Regions from separate parts of the Psychrobacillus sp. FSL K6-2365 genome, predicted to be linked through region 1. Evidence: riboswitches for the same ligand, from Rfam matches in the RefSeq annotation. Region 1 holds a riboswitch; each other region holds the start of a gene.

Region 1 (4,295 bases):
AACTTTTCTTCATACAGTTCATCATAGTCTTTTAAGTCATAGCCAAAAAGGGGGAAAGATTCGATAAAGGAACCACGTCCAGCCATGATTTCAGCACGACCATTAGAAATAGCGTCTAATGTAGAAAATTCCTCAAACACTCGCACTGGGTCATCAGAAGAAAGTACTGTTACAGCACTTGTGAGTCTTATTTGCTTCGTCCGTGAAGCAGCTGCAGCTAGAAGAACAGCTGGAGCAGAAGCCGCATAATCCTTTCGGTGATGTTCCCCTACACCAAATACATCTAACCCAACTTGATCCGCTAATACAATTTCTTCAACAACCTCACGTATACGCTCAGCATGGCTAATTACTTTGCCTGTTTTTACATCTGGTGTTGTTTCTACAAACGTTGTTATTCCAATTTCCATTTAATTTACCCCCTAAATTTCTGCGGTTTCATGTTTTTTATAATTAGTCTGTCGGCATTAATGATACCTTATCATTCTATTTATATTCAATTTTCCGGTTTTATTAGAGGTAGATATTTTTGGTTTAAATTACCACTCCGCAAGTACAGCTAGTTCAAGAGCAAGTAAATCCAGATTGAAAGAAAGTAAGTAAGGACACTCCGCAAGTACCGACTTCTTGAAAGCAAGTATTTAACAGACGAACGCAAGTAAATAGATTAAAATCCTTAGAATTGACAATTCATCATGAATTGTCTCTTTTTTTCACTTCACTCATTAAGTAATCAACGAACAAGTCATCCCTTACCAAAGCTGCCTCATAGTTTCTTTTTAGGAATCGCTCTCCTTCTTCAAAACTAGTAAAGGTTTGTCCTATTTCGGTTTTATTTTTTTCAAGTATCCAATCCTGATTATTTTTAGAATACAAAATGAACGTATCATTTTTTCTATTCATATAAAATGAACCAAATGATGATTGTTTCAAATTATATTGATTTCTTTTTGCATCTTCTAGTATCGGTAGCAGATGGAAAGTGTCCAAAACAAATAACTTATAAGCTTCTTCTGTTAAGGTACATCCAGATGCTTTTTGATGTCCTCCGCCGCCGAACTGACCAGCAACTTCAGATACATCAATATGATCATATATAGTACGAAGGGAAATTCTTTTCCCCCCCATAATTACTATCGCTATATAGTCGAGATGTGGATATTCTTTTCCTAGTTCATTGCCTAGCTCTGAATGGTAAGTTTCTGCATACACAATTCCTGCCAAATGTTCCCCTATGGTTGCTTGGACAATTTCTCTTTTCTTGCGACGAATATAACGGTCAATCTTGTCCGCTTCCATTTTCAATATTTTCTTTTCAAATTCATCAAAATCAAAATGATCACTTGTACGAAGTCTCTCTAATATTTTTTCTTCGAATTCTTCCATCGATATTAAATAGAATAGTGAGTTAAGCGAGTGAGCTTGGTGGTTCTCATTCTTCTCCCATTCCCATGTATCATACTGTCTAACTAATTCTACAAATTCTGTGAGTGCTGCAGTTGGTTCCAACAATTTATTTGTTACAAGATATTCATATAACAATGAAGTAGCTGAAGTTAATTTGCCTTCGTGATCTTCTACTAGAATATATCCCCACTCATAATCATTAAAGTGTAAGGCAGATTTGTGATGATCAATCAGTTGGACCTTCCCTTTTGCATTATAAAAGTCATTAAGCCTTTTTTCATTGTCCTCGTTTGGAGTCAAATCAGTTACAAATAAAAATGTATCTGGCTCATCATTTTCTAAAAAGTATTCAATCTCTCGATTAAGGGAGGAAATCGAATTATAACGCACCTTCACTTGCTCACCAAAAGCAAGCTTTGCTAAAATGCCACATCCGACACCATCTAAATCATTATGAGACAATAATTTATACATCCTTTTCACCTCTTGAATAGTATGGTTTTAACGTATGAAACTTATTAATTATACTGACCTTAAATAGCTTTATATTTATTTTACAGGTAAACTGTTGCATTAGTATTAAAAAACATGTATTATTTTAATAATTAAATATTCTCTTATTTCAAATACATTTGAAGTAAGGATAGAGGCGCGAAGACCATCAGTACACATTTGGAGGATAATGAGATCCTTTGATATTTGTGGAAAGGGGAATTTGCCGAAGTTGAAAGAATCTCATTTTTCTTGAAGCTGGTTCTGCTGTTGAATAAACACTGAATTGTCATATAGGAGACTATATGGAGGGCTATCTTACGCACGGAAATATTACTTTATTTCTATTGCAACAACGAGCCCTCGTTGTTGCTTTTTTGCGTCTACATAACTTGACTAAACAACCGTCAAGTTATGCCTCCGGCGGATGTCATAGATTTTGAATTTCGCTAGTGTAATTTAAAATCTTTACGCAATTACGCGGAGGCATAATTGATACCGCCCTTCTCCCTGAATTTTTAATAATATAACTAGAGGATGTGGAGAAGTTATGAATTTTGGACAAATATTAACGGCTATGGTGACTCCTTTTGATCATAATGAGGAAATAGATTTTCCAGCTACACGAAACTTAATAGACTATTTAATTGCCAATGGAACTGATGGTTTAGTCATATCTGGTACAACCGGAGAGTCTCCGACGTTAACAGAGGAAGAAAAAGTTAAACTGTTTAAATTTACAGTAGAAGTTGTGAATGGTAGAGTCCCGGTAATTGCTGGCACCGGCTCGTATAACACAAAAGCATCCATCGATTTAACAAGACAAGCAGCTGATGCAGGTGTCGATGGTATTATGCTTGTTGTTCCCTATTATAGCAAACCATCAAAAGAAGGATTGTACCAACACTTCCAAGCAATTGCTGCAGTTACATCTTTACCGATTATGTTATATAATATTCCCGGTCGGAGTGTTGTCAATATGTCAGTAGAAACCGTTGTAAGACTTTCCGATATTCCGAACATCGTAGCTATTAAAGAAGCTAGTGGGAATTTAGATACAATGGCTGAAATTATTCAAAATACACCTGAAAATTTTTCACTATATAGCGGTGATGACGGGTTAACAATCCCAGTAATATCGATTGGTGGAGCAGGAGTTATTTCAGTAGCATCACATGTTATTGGGAACGAAATGCAAACAATGATTGAAAAGTTTAATAGTGGCAATGTAAGAGAAGCTGCTAAGGATCATCGCAGTCTTTTACCTATCATGAAAGCATTATTTGCAGCGCCAAATCCAACTCCTGTAAAATCGGCATTAAATTTAAAAGGAATTCCTGTAGGTGGTGTTCGCTTACCTATGATTCCTTTGAATAAAGAAGAGCTGAATTCTTTACAAGAAGTATTATCCACATTGCAACAAACCGTGAAAATATAGCATTTTCAATTGTCTATAGAAAAAGAGGAAGAGCGAACTCAATTTAGAATTCGCTCTTCTTTATTAATTTCTGTATTTTACAGCTAATCCTTTAAGGAATTTGCGTGCAAAATTATCCCCGCATTCCTTATAATTACGATGCCCTGGTTTTCTTAAAATAGCACCTAGTTCACCTTTAGATACAATAATTCCGCCATCATCTAATACTTCCAGCATATCTTCCGTTGTTAACTGTAAAGCTACTTTTAGTTTCTTCAAGAGTATATTATTCACATGATCCTTCTGCTGTTCTGCAGGCTCTGGATTAGTAGATTGTGCCTGTTTTGGATCCTGTTTACCTCTTTTATGTATGATTAAACCATTCAAAAATGATTCCAACATCTTGTTGTTACACTTCATATGATTTTCATCTTCCACTACTTCAACATCATCATCTTCTTTTGATTTAGTAAGAATTTTAAGTACATCTTCTTTTGTAAGTTCAACGCCACCTAGTTTAAAAATCTCTACCATGTCTTTGTTTTTAATATCTAGGGCATATCTTAATCTGATTAATATATCATTATTTTCCATTTATTAACCTCCTATAAACTATCTATATAACCAACATCTTCTCCATTTTACACGATTTCAATTCCACTATGTTACTACCTTACAATTTAACTTTTAAATTATTTTCATAAAAAATAAATATGCCTGGTTTAACACAATTCAGAATTGCATTAGAACCAGGCACTTTTTATTCTGCTGTTTTAGCTGTTTTAAATTTAGAAACTGCATCAGCAAGGTTCATAGCAATTGTCGCCAAATGTTGGGAGCTTGCTACCACTTCTTCCATTGAACCAACCGATTCCTCAGCGGACGCAGCTGTCTCTTCTACACCAGCAGCAGATTCCTCTGAAACGGAAGCAATTTCTTGAACAGATGCATTAATCTGTTGGCTATTTGCGCTAACTTG
Region 2 (4,295 bases), 760 kb from region 1:
TAGATTTCTCCTCCTTCGTTTAATCTATATTAGTATTACTTTTTGTTAACATAAGTTGCGGTGGTGGTTGTCCAATCATGCTATAGTTTTCTGGTCCATCTAGTTTTCTTTCTATATAACGTAATATTAATGTTACTGTAAAAGTCATGACGAAATATAAAATACATGCTATAAAGAACGGTTCAAAATACTTAAAGCTTATTCCTGCAACTGTTTTTGCTTGAAAATATAGTTCCGTAACACCAATCACATTTAATACCGATGTATCTTTAATATTAATGATAAATTGGTTGCCTGTTGCTGGCAGTATATTTCGGATGACTTGAGGTAAAACAACACCCCACATTGTTTGGAAGTGATTCATACCAATTGCTTGTGCTGCCTCGAATTGTCCCTTATCAATCGAAATGACACCACCACGTACAATTTCTGCCATATAAGCACCCGTGTTAATCGAAACGATAAATATTGCAGCCATTGTACGGTCCATATCTATTCCAAAAGCTAGTGCAGAGCCATAGAATATTACCATTGCTTGTACAATCATTGGTGTTCCTCTGAAAAACTCAATATAAACAGAAAGAATCAGATTAACTATTTTTAATACAATACGTTTTAGCTTTCTCTCAGGCGTAGGAATTGTACGAATAACTCCTGCCAGCAAACCAATAACTGCTCCAAAAATCGTACCAATTATGGAGATTAGTAGTGTCATTCCTGCTCCACGAAGGAACATCGGCCAGTTACTTGTAATCATCGAAATAATATATTCAATGCTCATACATTTCCCTCCTTCCATATAAAAACCGACTGCAAAAAGATGCAGCCGGTATCACATCATTTTTATTCAGCAGCTGGTTGATTATTAATCGCCTTATCCATAATTTCTTGACGTTCTTCTTCCGTTATTTCCGCTAAAATTTCATTAATTTTATCTGTTAAGTCACTACCTTTTTTCAAACCTACAGCGACTGCTGTATCTTCTTCCTTTGCTTTAAATCCTTCTGTGAACTCCACCATTGCAAAGTTCTCGTTTGCAGAAGATGCGCTAATTCCTTCTGGTCTTTCAGATACATATCCATCAATAACTCCAGACTCTAATGCCACACGCATTGCCGCGAAATTATCTGACGCTGGTTGTTTTTGCACATCTTTAATTTGATCGATAACACCATAATGTGATGTATTTAATTGACCTGTAATTTTAGCACCACTAAAATCTTGAATCGAAGTAGCCCCTTCAAAAGCACCGCCTTTTTTCACTACCATAACAAAGTTGGAGGTGTAGTAGTTTTCCGAGAAGTCGATTGTTTCTTTACGCTCTTTTGTAGGTGACATTCCCGCTATGATTGCATCAATTTTGTCTGATTGCAATGATGGTACAAGACCGTCCCATTCTGTTTTGACGATAACTAGTTCTTTTCCTAATCCGTTAGCAATTCGTTTAGCAATTTCCACATCATATCCACCAGCATATTCTGCATTACCATCAATCTTCACTCCACCATTAGAGTCATCTAGTTGTGTCCAGTTAAAAGGTGCATAACCAGCTTCTAAACCAACTGTAAATGTATCTACTGCTGCTTCTTTACTATTATCAGATGAAGACCCTGAAGTTTCAGTAGCATCTGTTCCACATGCTGCTAATAATAATAACAAGCTTGCGAATATCGTTATAAATACTAATCTCTTTTTCATTTTAATTACTCCCTTTTTATCAGTGTATGTTTGTTCCTATAAAAAAAGACAACTTGTACAAAAAAAGACCTGAGATGAACTCAGGTCGCAATATGTATAGTTGCCCAAATCCTCTACTTTTCCCAAATGAGATAGCACACCATTAAAAACCGGGATGTTTATAATGGACAGTCCTGCAATTATTAACTGCAGACCCAGCAAGTAATACCGAGAAATATTACTAACTTCGGCGACATTTCCTTCTCCATAGAATTATAGCTTCTCAAACTCCACTATGGACTGTTAAATATCGCGCCTCTACCTCACTATACTAAGTGAGGTCGTATTCAATTATGTTTCATAGTCTACATTAGACATACTTATCTGTCAACTGACTCTCGAAAAAACTATTTATACGTTGAGATTAATAGCTACATGATCAGATATACCAATTTTAGAGTAAAGATACTGCTAATGATTCTTCTATTTTGGATTGTGGGCTTACGTAATCTATTTGGTAAGTTAAATCGTCAATAGAGGGATAACCAATTTTTTGAAAGTAGAAGTAATTGTGGAAAATAAACTAAAAAATTATATTGTGATTTACATGAAAAAAGTAATCCATTTTTTGAGTTAGCCACTCGGGATGGATTACTTTTCACTTCTGTCATTTTCGTTAAAGAAAATCGTAGGTTCAGAGTGAAAATAAGCTTAACTTCCATTCTTAAAAAAGAGTTTTTTCTCTATCAATTTATATAATCAACAGGATATCAGTTTCATCCATGTTACATGTTACTTTCTTTTTTCTATGCTATTGTTAACAACATTTGCTATATTGTGAATGGTATTTTCTAGAGCGTCTATTTTATTTTCAAATCGATGCAATAAGTAAATAGTGACTACAATGGGAAATCCAAAGTTTCCAATTAGTTGTACAATGTTTCCCTCGCCAATCATGCGTTATCCCCCTTTCTTTAATTTTTACCATTCCTTAAGCGTTGATATACCTGTTGAGTAAACCCCTTCGAATTGTATTCTAATGAGCTGACTTGTCCGAAAAGAGGAAAATCATCCATCAGTCTATTCCAAAATCACCTTGGATTAAATTAATTGATATTTATCATATTATACTAAATATTTAGTATTTTTAGAATAACTATAAGTTGGGAAACACGCTCTACTATCTTAGATTATTAATACATATCTAATACTAATTTCTTAATTTAATGAAATTTTACTATATTTTAATAAAAATTGGATAAGTAAAAACCCTATATTCTACAACTTTCTACTACTTATTATGCTTTTCAACCAAGTATCAGTCGTTTCAAGTCGAACGATTGAAAAAGGATATTTTGTTTTTTTCAAGAATTAGTACATTACTAATTCATAAGGGGTGAAGAAAATGAGTAGTATAGGTCATATAATAAAATCGGAAAGATTAAACCAAAGTATGAAACAAACCACATTGGCCAAGGGAATCTGCTCTACATCCTACTTAAGCAAAATAGAAAATAATTTAACTATTCCAAGTGACGAAGTAATAACGTTTTTACTTAAAAAACTAAATATAGAAATAGATCAAGTATCCAGTGAAAAGGAAAATAAAGTTATTGCATCGTTATCTGAACTGTACAAAATGGGAGTATTAAAAAGGGACAAAAAATTTATAAGAGAATCCTTGCAAAAATACACTAATAAAAATCAATATTTTTTACAACTAAATAATTATTATAGTTATCACCTTTATCTATTTCGTCTCCTATTAATACTTGATGATAAGGAGGATAGCCTGCAATCTACCTATAACGTAATTGCAAAAATAAGAGATGGTATGGACGAGAAACAAAAGTTTATCATTAATCTAAACTTAGGACTTTATAGTTATTTGGATGGAAATTATCAAGAAGCATTAAGTCGATTAGAGATGTCTTTAAGATTTATAAATAATGGTAAAAATGAAGAATGGGAAATAGCTGATTTTTATAATGTCCTAAGTTTAACGTACTTTAAGTGCAATGAGTTTTTTAACGCAATCAATTTCGCTTCAAAATCATTACTTTATTATAAGGACAATCTTTTATTCGAAAGAGCAATTGATAATTACATCGTTATAGGAATTGCACATAAAAAAATGAGAAAGTATGAAGAAGCAGAAAAGAACTATAATTTAGCGATGAAACTGGCAAAAGATTATAAACTGATTAATTATGAGGAGGTGATTTATCAAAATCTAGGTTCATTATATGCAATCCAAGGGTGTCATGAAAAAGCAATTGAGTTTTATAAGCTTAGTTTAAGAATTAAAGAAGAAGATTGTAATGCTGAAGGGTATTTATTAACAATTCTATCCATTGTAAAAGAGTACTCCAAGCAGTCTGATCATGAACAGGTTCTCAAATGGTGTAAGAAAGGCTTAGATAAAATAGTGGGGGGAAAAAACTCTAACAAAGAAAATAGTTCCTATTATTTTCACTTACAAATTTATATAAATTACCACAATTTTAATAATGAACTTGAAAATTTATTAAAGGAAGCTATAAATTATTTCGAAAAGGAACAGGATGAACGTCATGTTCAAAAGTATTCGATTTTACTAGCAGATTACTTTTTTAAAC
Region 3 (4,295 bases), 450 kb from region 1:
ATACTTCGTCCACAAGTGGATGTACTTATTTGTATGTCTCACTTAGGAATGTCACAGGATGAAATAATTTCTTTGGAAATTCCACAAGTAGACTTGGTTTTGGGGTCACATACACATCACGCCTTTGAAGAAGGTAAGGTTATAGGGGATTCGTTGCAAGCAGCGACAGGTAAATTTGGTATGAATGTTGGACTTGTAACGTTGGAGTTTGATCATGTGAAAAGGGTTATCCAATCTAAGAAAGCGGTATTAATTCGAACAGAAACATTGCCAGTTCCCTCTAACGCAAGTGATACGCAGTTAGCTTGGGAAAATGAAGGAATAGCTGAAATGTCTAGTATTGCTTTCTACAATCCTTTCAGATTAAAGAAGGAATGGTTTATGGAATCCGATTTATCTCATTTTTTTGGAAAAGCATTACTTTCCTTTACTAATGCAAACTGTGCTATGTTTCCGGCGGGTATCTTCTTAAAGGATCTTCATCAGGGGCCAATTACTGCAAGGGACTTACACCAATGTTTGCCTCACCCGATTAATCCATGTGTTATTACATTAACTGGAGCAGAGCTACTCGAGGTTATTCGTACGGGAAAAAATGAAAAATGGCCAAAGCTTGAAGTAAAGGGGCTAGGGTTCAGAGGGAACTATCTTGGAGCAATCCTATATGAACAGCTTAAAGAGCTGGAAGATGGAACTGTGTTAGTCAATGAAATACCACTTGAAATCGAGAAAATCTATACATTGGCAACTTTAGATATGTTTACTTTCGGTTACTTTTTTCCTTCATTAAAGTTCGCTCCAAAACAATACTTTATGCCTGAAATGATTCGTGATATCGTGAAATGGTATGGACAGCAAGAAAAAAATGAATATAAGTCATGAAAGTCCTCCTCCTTACATATGTAGTAATTAGGAGGATTGTTTTTGTTCTATAGAAAGAAAAAAAAACGATTTGCTTTCTTTACTAATCAGCGTAAAATAGCTATTTTTTTAACTGCTTTCTTGTTATCAGTTGGAGGTCTCATCTATTATATTAATGAGCAGTTGACTACTACCTATCTACAATATGCAGAAGTTCAAACGAATAAAATAGCATCTATGGTAATCAATAAAGCGATTAACTCAAGAATTTCCAATACGCTCGATGTAAATGACATAATCGAAGAGGTTCCTTCAGATAGTACCACAATGGTAACTACACGATTTAATACAGAAATAATTAATCGTGTATTGGCTGATACAAATCAATTAGTTCAGGCCCATTTGGAGCAGGCTGAGCAGGGGGACTTTTCAAGCCTACCTTACTTAGATGACATCGAGTACGATAAACAAACGATGGAGGATCAAGGTGGAGTCGTATTTTTCGTGCCAATGGGGCAAGCGACGAATATTCCCCTTATCGGTAATTTAGGCCCGAAAATTCCAATACGCTTTCACGTCATCGGTAATGTACAATCGAATGTAGTACCTTCGATTACAAAATTTGGTATTAATAATGCGTATGTAGAAGTCAATATTCACATTAAAGTAAATGTACAAATAATCGTTCCTCTAGCAAGTAAAATGAGTACAGTTGAACAGAGTATACCTGTTGCAATGGGGATTGTACAAGGCCAGGTTCCTTATATATACACAGGTGGCGATGGTGATGCAGCTCCATCAATAGAAGTTCCACTACCATTACCAGAAAAATAAAAAACCTTAAAATTATAGTATTTACTGCTATACTAGTGGAAATGAATAAGAATAGGTAGAGGCCGCATGACTTAAGAGTAGTTTACAGGAGAATGACAACTGTGATTGTAAACGGAAGGAAGTTATGCCGAAATTAGATGCTGATCGTCGAGACAAATCTAGTTGGGGTTATTTTGAACAAAAATAACACTGTCATTTATACACTTGTATAAATGGAGAGCTACAGAGTATAAAATTTATGCTTAAAATTTTAACTAAAAGCCAACCTATATATACATTAGGTTGGCTTTTTATATTTAGGAGGATTTGTTTTGGAAAATACGATATTTTCGATTTTACCGCCACTGCTAGCGATTGTAATGGTGCTTGTTACGAAGAGAGTTTTATTATCATTAGGGGTCGGAATCGTTTCGGCAGCTTTATTAGTAGAAAGTTTTTCGCCAATTGACTCATTAAACATTCTTTGGGATTCCTTTATCACATCGTTTTGGGAAAATGGATTGAATGTGTACAATATCTTTATATTATCTTTCATATTAATGCTAGGCGTAATTACCGCCATTGTCAGCTTATCAGGTGGAAGTACCGCCTTTGCAGCATGGGCTGTTAAACGTATTAAAACAAATCGTGGATCTAAGCTATTAACAGTCTTTTTAGGAATTATTATTTTTGTAGATGATTATTTTAATGCACTTGCTGTTGGACAGATTGCACGTCCAATTACAGATTCACATCGAGTATCACGTGCAAAGTTAGCTTATTTTATAGACTCTACATCAGCACCAATTTGTGTAGTTTCTCCAGTTTCTAGCTGGGGAGCATTTCTAATAAGTCAGTTAGGTGTTATTTTTGCTACTTATGCAGTAACAGACTATACACCACTTCAGGCATTTCTGATAATGGCCCCGATGAATTTCTATGTTATTGCTGCTCTTGCAATGGTATTTTTTATAGCATGGACAGACAATGACTTAGGTGAGATGAAAAAACATGAAAAACGTGCAAAAGAAACAGGAGTGCTTTTTGATCCAAATAAATCTAATCCAGGTGATTTACAAGGTAATTTCCCGGAAAATAATTATGGAAAAGTGAATGATTTAATTTTACCGATTTTATCATTAATAGCTGTTACACTAGCTTCAATGTTTTGGACAGGGTACCAGGCTTCAGGTAAAGTGATGAACTTATTTGTTATTTTTGAGAACACAGATGTACCACTTTCATTATTTATAGGTGGAATCGTATCGAGTATATTAGCAATACTATTATACACTCGTCAATTCAAACAAAATCCAGAAGCGAATGTTGGGTTGTTAGGGAAAGCAGTTATTTCTGGTATTAATTCAATGTTACCGGCTATTTGTATTTTAATATTTGCTTGGTCACTTTCATTTTTAATCAATGCACTGGGGACTGGTGAGTTTTTAGCTAAAATCGTTACAGAAAATAATATTCCAGTAGGGATAATCCCATTCCTACTATTTGTTTTAACAGCATTTATGGCTTTCGCAACTGGTTCATCATGGGGGTCGTTTGGGATTTTACTGCCAATAGGTGCAAGCATCATTATGGTAGTAGAGCCAGAATTACTACTACCTGTTTTAGCAGCAGTTTTAGCAGGTGCAGTATTTGGAGACCATTGTTCGCCTATTTCTGATACAACCATTATGTCTGCAACTGGTGCAGGCGTTAACGTAATTGACCATGTAATGACCCAGTTACCTTATGCAATTGTTAGTGCAGTCATTGCTGCAATTGGATATTTAGTATTAGGTCTTACTGGTTCCGTTATCTTTGGATTTATAACGGTAGTCATCATCCTTATCTTATTATTCTCTATATGGAGTCTTAAAAGTAAAAGAGTAGTTTAGCAATTTTAATATTGGATGTCTCTGGTAATTGTATGGTTGTTTGCAATTAAATAATATGTTACATTGACAACAGTGTAGTTAGTTTATTTAGAATGGGGTCGAGATGAAATGACATCGTGTAAACCAACGAAAACAGAGTACCAAAGAAAACCAGAGTGGCTAAAAATTAAGTTAAATACGAATGATGAATACAAAGGTCTTAAAAAGTTAATGCGTGAAAATAATCTAAATACAGTATGTGAGGAAGCAAAATGTCCAAATATACATGAGTGTTGGGGTTCACGTAGAACAGCTACATTTATGATTTTAGGAGCTATTTGTACACGTGCATGCCGTTTTTGTGCAGTGAAAACTGGACTACCTAATGAGTTGGATTTGGCTGAACCAGAAAGAGTTGCTGATTCGGTTGTTATTATGAATCTAAAACATGTTGTAGTAACAGCAGTTGCTCGAGATGATTTAAAAGATGGTGGATCTGAAGTTTTTGCTGAAACTATCCGTGCGATTCGACGAAAAAATCCTTTCACTTCAATAGAAGTTTTACCTTCTGATATGGGTGGGATTGAGCAGAATATCCGTAATATTATGGATGCAAAACCTGATATTCTTAACCATAATATTGAAACCGTTCGTAGACTTACTCCAAGAGTTCGTGCAAGAGCAAAATACGATCGATCCCTTGAATTACTGCGTCGAGCAAAAGAAATGCAACCAAGTATTCCGACAAAA

What was found. A riboswitch is a leader RNA that binds a small molecule or an ion and turns the genes downstream of it on or off. The one in region 1 is predicted to bind lysine.
Region 2: it holds a riboswitch for lysine, as region 1 does, so the genes downstream of both, MKY29_RS21575 (transporter substrate-binding domain-containing protein) here and dapA (4-hydroxy-tetrahydrodipicolinate synthase) in region 1, are expected to answer to the same signal.
Region 3: it holds a riboswitch for lysine, as region 1 does, so the genes downstream of both, MKY29_RS15225 (Na+/H+ antiporter NhaC family protein) here and dapA (4-hydroxy-tetrahydrodipicolinate synthase) in region 1, are expected to answer to the same signal.

What each region holds. Positions count from the first base shown of each region.
Region 1 covers NZ_JBBOOO010000001.1:3,489,116-3,493,410, forward strand. Annotated here, with positions in the region: gene MKY29_RS17610 (LLM class flavin-dependent oxidoreductase) at 1-410, opposite strand, end outside; gene MKY29_RS17615 (DHH family phosphoesterase) at 694-1,881, opposite strand; lysine riboswitch at 2,044-2,223, shown strand; gene dapA (4-hydroxy-tetrahydrodipicolinate synthase) at 2,450-3,337, shown strand; gene MKY29_RS17625 (YehS family protein) at 3,401-3,910, opposite strand; gene MKY29_RS17630 (methyl-accepting chemotaxis protein) at 4,077-4,295, opposite strand, start outside.
Region 2 covers NZ_JBBOOO010000001.1:4,252,745-4,257,039, forward strand. Annotated here, with positions in the region: gene MKY29_RS21565 (amino acid ABC transporter ATP-binding protein) at 1-1, opposite strand, end outside; gene MKY29_RS21570 (amino acid ABC transporter permease) at 20-781, opposite strand; gene MKY29_RS21575 (transporter substrate-binding domain-containing protein) at 844-1,698, opposite strand; lysine riboswitch at 1,823-2,006, opposite strand; gene MKY29_RS21580 (YvrJ family protein) at 2,470-2,634, opposite strand; gene MKY29_RS21585 (helix-turn-helix domain-containing protein) at 3,083-4,295, shown strand, end outside.
Region 3 covers NZ_JBBOOO010000001.1:3,036,104-3,040,398, reverse strand. Annotated here, with positions in the region: gene MKY29_RS15235 (bifunctional metallophosphatase/5'-nucleotidase) at 1-882, shown strand, start outside; gene yunB (sporulation protein YunB) at 925-1,695, shown strand; lysine riboswitch at 1,744-1,926, shown strand; gene MKY29_RS15225 (Na+/H+ antiporter NhaC family protein) at 2,007-3,566, shown strand; gene lipA (lipoyl synthase) at 3,675-4,295, shown strand, end outside.